DNA from 2 places in the Ruegeria sp. CL3 genome. Region 2 is predicted to be linked to the other one. Evidence: riboswitches for the same ligand, from Rfam matches in the RefSeq annotation. Region 2 holds a riboswitch; the other holds the start of a gene.
The links. A riboswitch is a leader RNA that binds a small molecule or an ion and turns the genes downstream of it on or off. The one in region 2 is predicted to bind cobalamin.

Region 1 (3,626 bases), on a different contig from region 2:
TAGTGTCCATGTCATGGGTGACGTTGACGCCGCCAGCCGCTGCGATCATCGCGTCGGGAATGGCATATTTGCCTGCGGTAAAGGGCGCATCGGCCGGGCCGTCCAGCAGGAAGACGCGGGGTTTTTCCAGATCGGCGGTTTTGGCTTCGATCGCGGCCAGTTGGTCTTTCCAGCCCGAGACCAGCGCGTTCGCCTTGTCCTCGACATGCATGACCGTGCCCAGACGCAGAACGTCGTCAAACAGCAGGTCCATGCTGGCTTCGGGACGGTCTTTGTTCAGGTGAATGCAGCTTTCGGTCAGCACCATGGTCTTGATGCCAAAGGGCTCCAGCGTGTCAGGGGTAACGTCTCCGCCGGGTTTCATGCCGTAATACCAACCGGCGAAGAACATGTCGGGTTCGACCGCGACGAGGTTTTCGACCGTCGGGTATTTCGGAGCGAGTTCGGGGATGTCACCGCGCTGCGCGTCGAAATCGGGGCTGGTCTTGTACCAGCCGGTGATCCCGGTCAGGCCAACGATGCTGTCTTGAAGACCCAGTGCAAAGGCCATGTCGGTCATGTTCATGTCATGAACCACGATCCGCTCGGGCTTGCTATCGAACACCAGAGGTTCACCGCAATTGTCGACGGTGATCTCTTGCGCAGCAGCGCCGCCCGCCAGTGCGCTGAGGACCGCAGCGGACAAGAGTTTCAGTTTCATCAATCTCTCCTGTTAAGATGAAAGCTTTCGTTTTCGGATGTCCAGCGCGGGGATCACGCGTCCTTCATGCTGGAAACACAAATAGTCAACACCAAAAGTCTCGCGCACGCGGTCTGGGGTCAGAACCTCGGCGACCGGGCCGAAAGCCGTCAGTTGCGCGTTCTTCATCAGGGCGACGTGGCTGGCGAATTCGGGGATCATGACCAGATCGTGGACGATCATCACAACCGTCACGCCCAATTCGGCGACCAGAGACAGCATGTGCCCCTTGGCATCCGGGTCCAGATGGTTGGTCGGCTCATCCAGAAACAGCAGCGAGGGGTTCTGCGCCAACGCCCGCGCGATATGAGCGCGCTGGCGCTCTCCGCCGGACAGCTTTGCCATCTGTTTGCCAGCCAGATGGGACAGTTCGGTGGTGTCTAATACGCGCTGCAGGTCCGTTTTAAGAGCTTCGGCGGATTTGTCGGCCCTGATCGGGATTTGCCCAAGGGCCACATAATCGCGCAGTTGCAGCCGCCCGTCGGGTATTTCCTGCTGGCCGACAACGGCAATCCGTCGGGCCCGCTCCAGCGACGACAGTTTCCGCAGGCTTTGACCCTGAATACGCACATCGCCTAGCGCCAATTTTGCGACACCACACAAGAGGTTAAGCAGCGTCGTTTTGCCCGCCCCGTTCGGGCCGGCAACGGCCAATATCGCGCCTTCCTCAAGCGTGAACGAGGTGTCGCGCAGCAGAACATCGCCGTTCAGGGCGTAGTATTCCAGATTTTCAGCGACCAGAAAGCTCATGCCGTGTCCTCCGGTGGCAGGCAAGGCATGCGCGACAGGGTTTTGGTGTAGAGCGCCAAAGGACGGGTCGAGGCGCTGGTCCAACCATCCTCGCTAGCCCGGAACTGATGGGCGAACTCGGCCAAAGCGCTCAGATCGGCAGGGGATTGAATGTCGCCGAACAGGTATTGCGCCTTGCCCTTGGCCTGTAACCCGACCGTCATCGGGCGGTCGCACCCGGCCATACAGTTGATCAGACGTGTCGAGAACCCCACGGGCAGCTGGCCGTCCAGCGCTTCTTTTGCCTCACGCGCGGGTATCGGCCCATTGCAGGTGCCGCATATCAGGACGAAATGATCAGCCATGGCACGCATCGCCGACTTGAACAAAAGCCGATTGAAGGCAAAAGCCATGAGTTGCATCAGCACGCAGATGTGCCATCGAGCCTCCTTCCGGGACACCCCGCCCCGGGCTGGTTAATCTGTGATGGCAGGTCTCCTGACTTGCGGGTCGTTGCTTGGCCAACCTTCCCGACCTTGAGGGCCAGTGGTTCTGTGGCGTCGCTCTCCGCTTACAGTTGCGGGGGCAGTCACGGCATTGGCCCTTGGGCCGCACCGTATTCCCATTTTCATCCCTCAGACACAGGCCGTCGGGAACCATCCAGAGCAGCTAGTCTGCTCAAGCTCCTATTGTCAAGCGCCGGAATCGCGCTATGGGACCACGCGCAGGGTCGGCCTGCGGGCGGGTCGGATCGGTCCGACACCATCGGTCGGGAACTGGCTGGCCAGGGTCAAACCGGCCTGTATCAGATGGGTGTCCGGGTAGCCTCCGGTCAATTCGTTCAAGGCATCGCGCGCTGCCGGAGTTTCGTCGCGGCGCATGTGGTGCAGCATCCGCAGCAGGGCGCCTTCGTCACATTTTAGCTCGTGCCGTGTTTCAACACAAAGCGGGTCGTTGAAGGCCAGACCCAAAGGGCGGGTGTGTAGCGTGGCCTTGACGACTTTGAAGACCAGATGTGCCAGAACCAGCCCCTGATCGCGCCCCCAGCGTTCGGTTGCGACCTTGAAGGCATGTTGCCACGCCTGCGTTTCCGGCTGTGTTAAGCTTAGGATGAAGTGCCGCATGACAGGCAGCAAACCGCGTTCGAAACCGTCAAATTCGACGCGGGGCAATGTGTGGTCAAATGCTGAGGGTTTCATGCGCGTTCCCTATTGGGTTTGGGGGCTTGTGCGACCAAAGGGTGGACGTTTTGCGGAAGGGTGTTTGGGTCAACCGGCGTTTCAGGAAACGGTGATGCAGCGCGGACGGAAAAGCTGAGATCAGCCTCGATCGCCTGCCTCAGTTTTGGTTTCAATGCGCAGCCATGGCGGCTGGCAACGGCGTCCATGGCCAACAGATCTGCGAGGGATTTTCGCATGTCAGGTTATCTTTCGGTCGCAAAAAATGGGACCGGGCGATGATTCCAACGAAATCTGACTGGGTCAGCTGTTAACTGACAAAAACAGTCGGGAAGTACAAGCGCGAAATTCTCAATGAAGTCAGTAGTCGGCAACCAACAGGAAATCCGGCGCTGCATCTTCTTCGATTGTTGCAAAGCGTGGGATCGGGTCTTCGAATACGTTGTCCGTTCGGTCGTCATTCACGGTAGAGACTTCGCCAATCAAGCAATCCCCACCTTCCGCCCAGAAGGCGTGCCAGATGCCGGGCATCAAGGTCACGCTCTGGCCTGGCTTCAGGCGCAGATGCTTTCCGGGCTGTATGGTGACAGGGCAGGCATCGCTTGGAACGGTGACCGCGTTGTCGCGGTCGATACCGCCATCGGGGTCCGACGCATAGATTTCCATAACTAGATCGCCGCCCCCACGGTTGATGATGTCCTCGGCTTTGACGATATGGCGATGCATCGGCGATAGCTGTTTGTCGCGAGAGATCAGCAGTTTTTCGGCATAGAGCATACCGCGTCCCCGGCTCAGATCGCTGACGTTACCGTTGCGCAGGGTGAACAGAAACAACCCAAGCTCATCGAACTTGCCTTGACCGTAGTCGGTGATATCCCAACCTAGCCCATGGGCACGGATGCTGTCGGCATCGGCGCTGCGCATCTGGTCAGGTGTCCAATCTGCGAAAGGCGGCAGAACGGCACCAAATGAACTGATGA
Region 2 (3,626 bases):
GGCTGGCGGCGTCCATCTCCATGACGTCGACATGACGACCTTCCATGATGGCGACGCAGTGTTCACATTGGCCGCAAGGCTCGGTCGTGGGTCCGCTATTTCCGTCCGGTCCGATACAGTTCATGCCTTTCGCAATGATCCGCGCGGTCGTGGTTTTGCCGGTTCCGCGAATGCCTGTCATGACAAAGGCTTGCGCGATGCGATCCGCCTCGAACGCGTTTTTGAGCGTGCGGACCATCGCATCCTGACCCACCAGATCGGCAAAGGTTTCCGGGCGGTATTTTCGGGCGAGAACCTGATAGGCGGGGCTGTCTGAGTCGGTCATGTCTGCTCTGGCGGATTCGGAACGTCACCGCAGCGTAGAGGCCCGCGCCGCCCGCGTCCACATGAGTTGAAGAACGATTTTGTTTTGGAAACTGGCGCGTCAGGGGTACACTCTTCAGATTGTGAATCAAGCCTAAAGTCAGGATCAACGCTTCCGGGGGGATGCTGTCATGACGAATTTGGTCATTCATGCTTTGCAAGTGGGCGGGGGCACACTTGCCCTAACGTCGATGCCGGGAAAGGGTGGCGACTATGCAGGCGACCTTGAAACGATCGGAGATTGGAGGCCGGGCCTCGTGCTGTCGATGACAACCGAGGCGGAGCTGGTCCAGTTCGGTGCCCGCGATTTTGGCCGCGACGTTCAGGGACGTGCCAGCCGCTGGGTACACTTGCCGATTCAGGATTTCGGCGTGCCACCGGCAGAGGTTGATGCGCAGTGGCCCGATGTAAGTGCCGCGGCGCGACAGGCTTTATCGGGCGGAGGGCGCGTGCTTGTCCATTGCAAGGGCGGATGTGGTCGCTCTGGCATGGTTGTGTTGCGGTTGATGATCGAATGCGGCGAGCTTCCAACCCAAGCGCTGGACCGGTTGCGCAAGCTACGCCCCTGCGCAGTCGAAACCGATGCGCAGAAGCACTGGGCAACCTTGCCCGCCCGAGCTTTGGCAGACTCCTAAGCCGACGGCTGCAGTTCCGCCTGTGCCGGTTTGCGCGGCGCAATCGCCGAAGCCTCGAGCATGGCGCAGGGCAGGGAAGTCGTGGCTGCGGCAGGCAGGCTGCTCGTGTCGGTACCGAACATCAGGTCGGCATAGCGATCGAGGGTCTCGCTATCGGCATCAGGGTCCGCTCCGCAATAGACCCGCACCCGAGACCGGCTGGCCCGAAACCGGGCGTGGCATCCATCCGAGCAATGGGTCAGGTCGCTACTGCCTTCGATTTCGAAATCCGATGTGGTCGCCGGACCGGCTTGGTCCAGCGCGTCAACCATCGAACGCGCCAGCCGTGCCAACGCTGGGCAAGTCTTGCCGGTATGTTGGCAGATGGTTGCTGAGAACCTATGTGTCTTCGTCTTCCAGATCATCCTGCGCCCTCCGCGCGCTGGACTGGGGCTGGGATCAGGTGGGGCAGATAGGGTCTGTCACGGCCTGCCCGGACACCCCGCCCGAGTTTGGGTTATGTAGACGATGGCAGGTCTCCTGACTTGCGGGTCATCGCTTTGCCGACCTTCCCGGCTTTTCGGCCAGTGGATCTTCGACATCGCTCACCGCTTACAGTTGCGGGGGCAGTCGCGGATTTGGTTCGTCCCGAGCAAGCCGGGGAAAACCGCACCGTGTTCCCTTTTCATCCCGACCTCTTGTGAAAGCCGGGAACCATCGCATCATCGCTAGCGTTCATAACCATCCTGAGTCAAGTTGAACTTTCTGCGCTGCGGAAAGCCGATCCGCAAAGTGGACGCGTGGTCAAGTTGGATCGCAGTTGACTCGCATGGGCTGTCTGAGTTCAAGTTGCGATGTGAACTCATCAGTTCAGTTTTCCGCCGAGGATGCCCATGTTGGATTCAAACCAAACAGTGCTGATCGAAGATGTTCAGATCCCGGTGGGGGATGGCACCCTGTCCGGGCGGATCTACCGACCCGTAGGGCAGCCCGAAACCGTAGTGGTTATCAACAGTGCGACGGGAGTTCCGCGTGACTACTACAAGCATTTCGCACAGTGGTTGGCGTCGGATCGGGATATCGCCTGTCTGATCTATGACTACCGGGAATTCGGTCATTCGAAATCGGGGCCACAGCGTCGGTCGAAGATCTCGATGGCGGATTGGGCGTTGCAGGACATGCCCGCCGCGCGGGCCGAAATGCGCCGACGGTTCCCGCTGGCACAGCAATGGTCAGTTGGTCATTCGCTTGGAGGGATGCTGGGGCCAGTGCAGCCGGATATCGACAAGATTGATCGCATGATCTGCGTCTGTTCTGGCCTTGTGAAATTGGGCGATCATCCTTGGCCGTACCGCGCTCTGGCCGGGTTGTTCTGGTATGGGCATGTGCCTCTGGTCGTGAGCGGCCTGGGGTATTTGCCGGGCAAGGCACTTGGGTTTGGAACAGACCTACCGCCTAAGGTCTATTGGCAATGGCGCAAATGGTGCACCGCGCCGCAAAGCTATCTGCCCGAGATCGGAGACACACTGCCGCAAGCTACATGGAAAGAGGCTAACGTTCCCGTCGACCTGTTTGCTTTCACAGATGATGAGATGGTCCCAGAAGCTGCCGTTTGGCGGTTGGCTGAGCTATACGGGCCGAAGGCACGCCGTCACATGTTGTCACCGGAAGAGTTTGACGTTCCGGAAATCGGCCATATCGGTGTGTTTGCTCGCCGAAATGCGGCGCTCTGGCCCCGATTGATCGCTTGATGGGGGGCGCCGGCGGACCGACGCCCCTTTTTCAGCCCGTGTTTCAATCTCCGCGCCGCGCGGATTTTCCGTGCATCGCGGATCGGACCATTTTGCCGAAGGCTTTGTCGCGTGCCCGCGCTTCGGCCACGGTCTCAGAGTTACGCTGATCCTCGCGCCTCAGCTTGCGCCAGCGTTCCAACCGATCTGCATCCAGTGTGCCTGCTTCAATCGCCGCCTGCACAGCGCAACCGGGCTCGGCCTCATGCTGGCAATCCGAGAACCGGCAGGTTTGGGCCAGCTCCAGAATGTCCGAGAACACTTCGTCCACCCCGTCCTGCGCGTCGAGCAGCCGCAGGGCGCGCATGCCGGGGGTATCGACCAGCCAACCGCCGTTTTGCATCGGATGCAAGGCACGAGAGGTCGTGGTGTGGCGGCCTCGGGCGTCATCCTCGCGGATTGCGGCCGTTGCCTGATCCTGCCCGGTCATCCCGTTGGCGAGCGTTGTTTTGCCAACCCCGGATGACCCGACCAAAGCTGCTGTCTGACCTGTCGGACACCATGCCAGAATCTGCTGCAGGTCGGATTCGTCGCGCGCGTTGACCGTCAGGACTGTCAAAAACGTTGCCAGCGCTTCGGCCTGCTTGGCGTAGGCTGCGGCGTCCGAGCAGCTATCTGCTTTGGTCAGGACCACGACAGGATAGCAGCCCGCCTGATGCGCCAGTGCCAGATACCGTTCGAGCCGGGGCACATTGAAATCCGCATTGCACGAGCTGACGATGAACAGCACGTCAACATTGGCTGCGATCAACTGCGCCTCGGCCCCGGTTCCGGCAGCACGGCGTTGCAACAGGCTGCGCCGGTCAAGCAGATGCTGAACGCGATTCTTGTCATCGGCCAGCACCCAATCGCCAACCGT

Region 1: it holds a riboswitch for cobalamin, as region 2 does, so the genes downstream of both, ACR0NO_RS16150 (DUF1636 family protein) here and ACR0NO_RS09785 (hypothetical protein) in region 2, are expected to answer to the same signal.

The regions. Positions count from the first base shown of each region.
Region 1 covers NZ_JBQFPT010000010.1:180,011-183,636, forward strand. The annotation lists gene ACR0NO_RS16140 (ABC transporter substrate-binding protein) at 1-700, opposite strand, end outside; gene ACR0NO_RS16145 (ABC transporter ATP-binding protein) at 713-1,489, opposite strand; gene ACR0NO_RS16150 (DUF1636 family protein) at 1,486-1,833, opposite strand; cobalamin riboswitch at 1,940-2,143, opposite strand; gene ACR0NO_RS16155 (hypothetical protein) at 2,179-2,667, opposite strand; gene ACR0NO_RS16160 (hypothetical protein) at 2,664-2,885, opposite strand; gene ACR0NO_RS16165 (D-lyxose/D-mannose family sugar isomerase) at 3,007-3,626, opposite strand, start outside.
Region 2 covers NZ_JBQFPT010000005.1:306,905-310,530, forward strand. The annotation lists gene ACR0NO_RS09775 (DNA polymerase III subunit gamma/tau) at 1-325, opposite strand, end outside; gene ACR0NO_RS09780 (protein-tyrosine phosphatase family protein) at 495-998, shown strand; gene ACR0NO_RS09785 (hypothetical protein) at 995-1,402, opposite strand; cobalamin riboswitch at 1,491-1,711, opposite strand; gene ACR0NO_RS09790 (alpha/beta hydrolase family protein) at 1,871-2,728, shown strand; gene rsgA (ribosome small subunit-dependent GTPase A) at 2,772-3,626, opposite strand, start outside.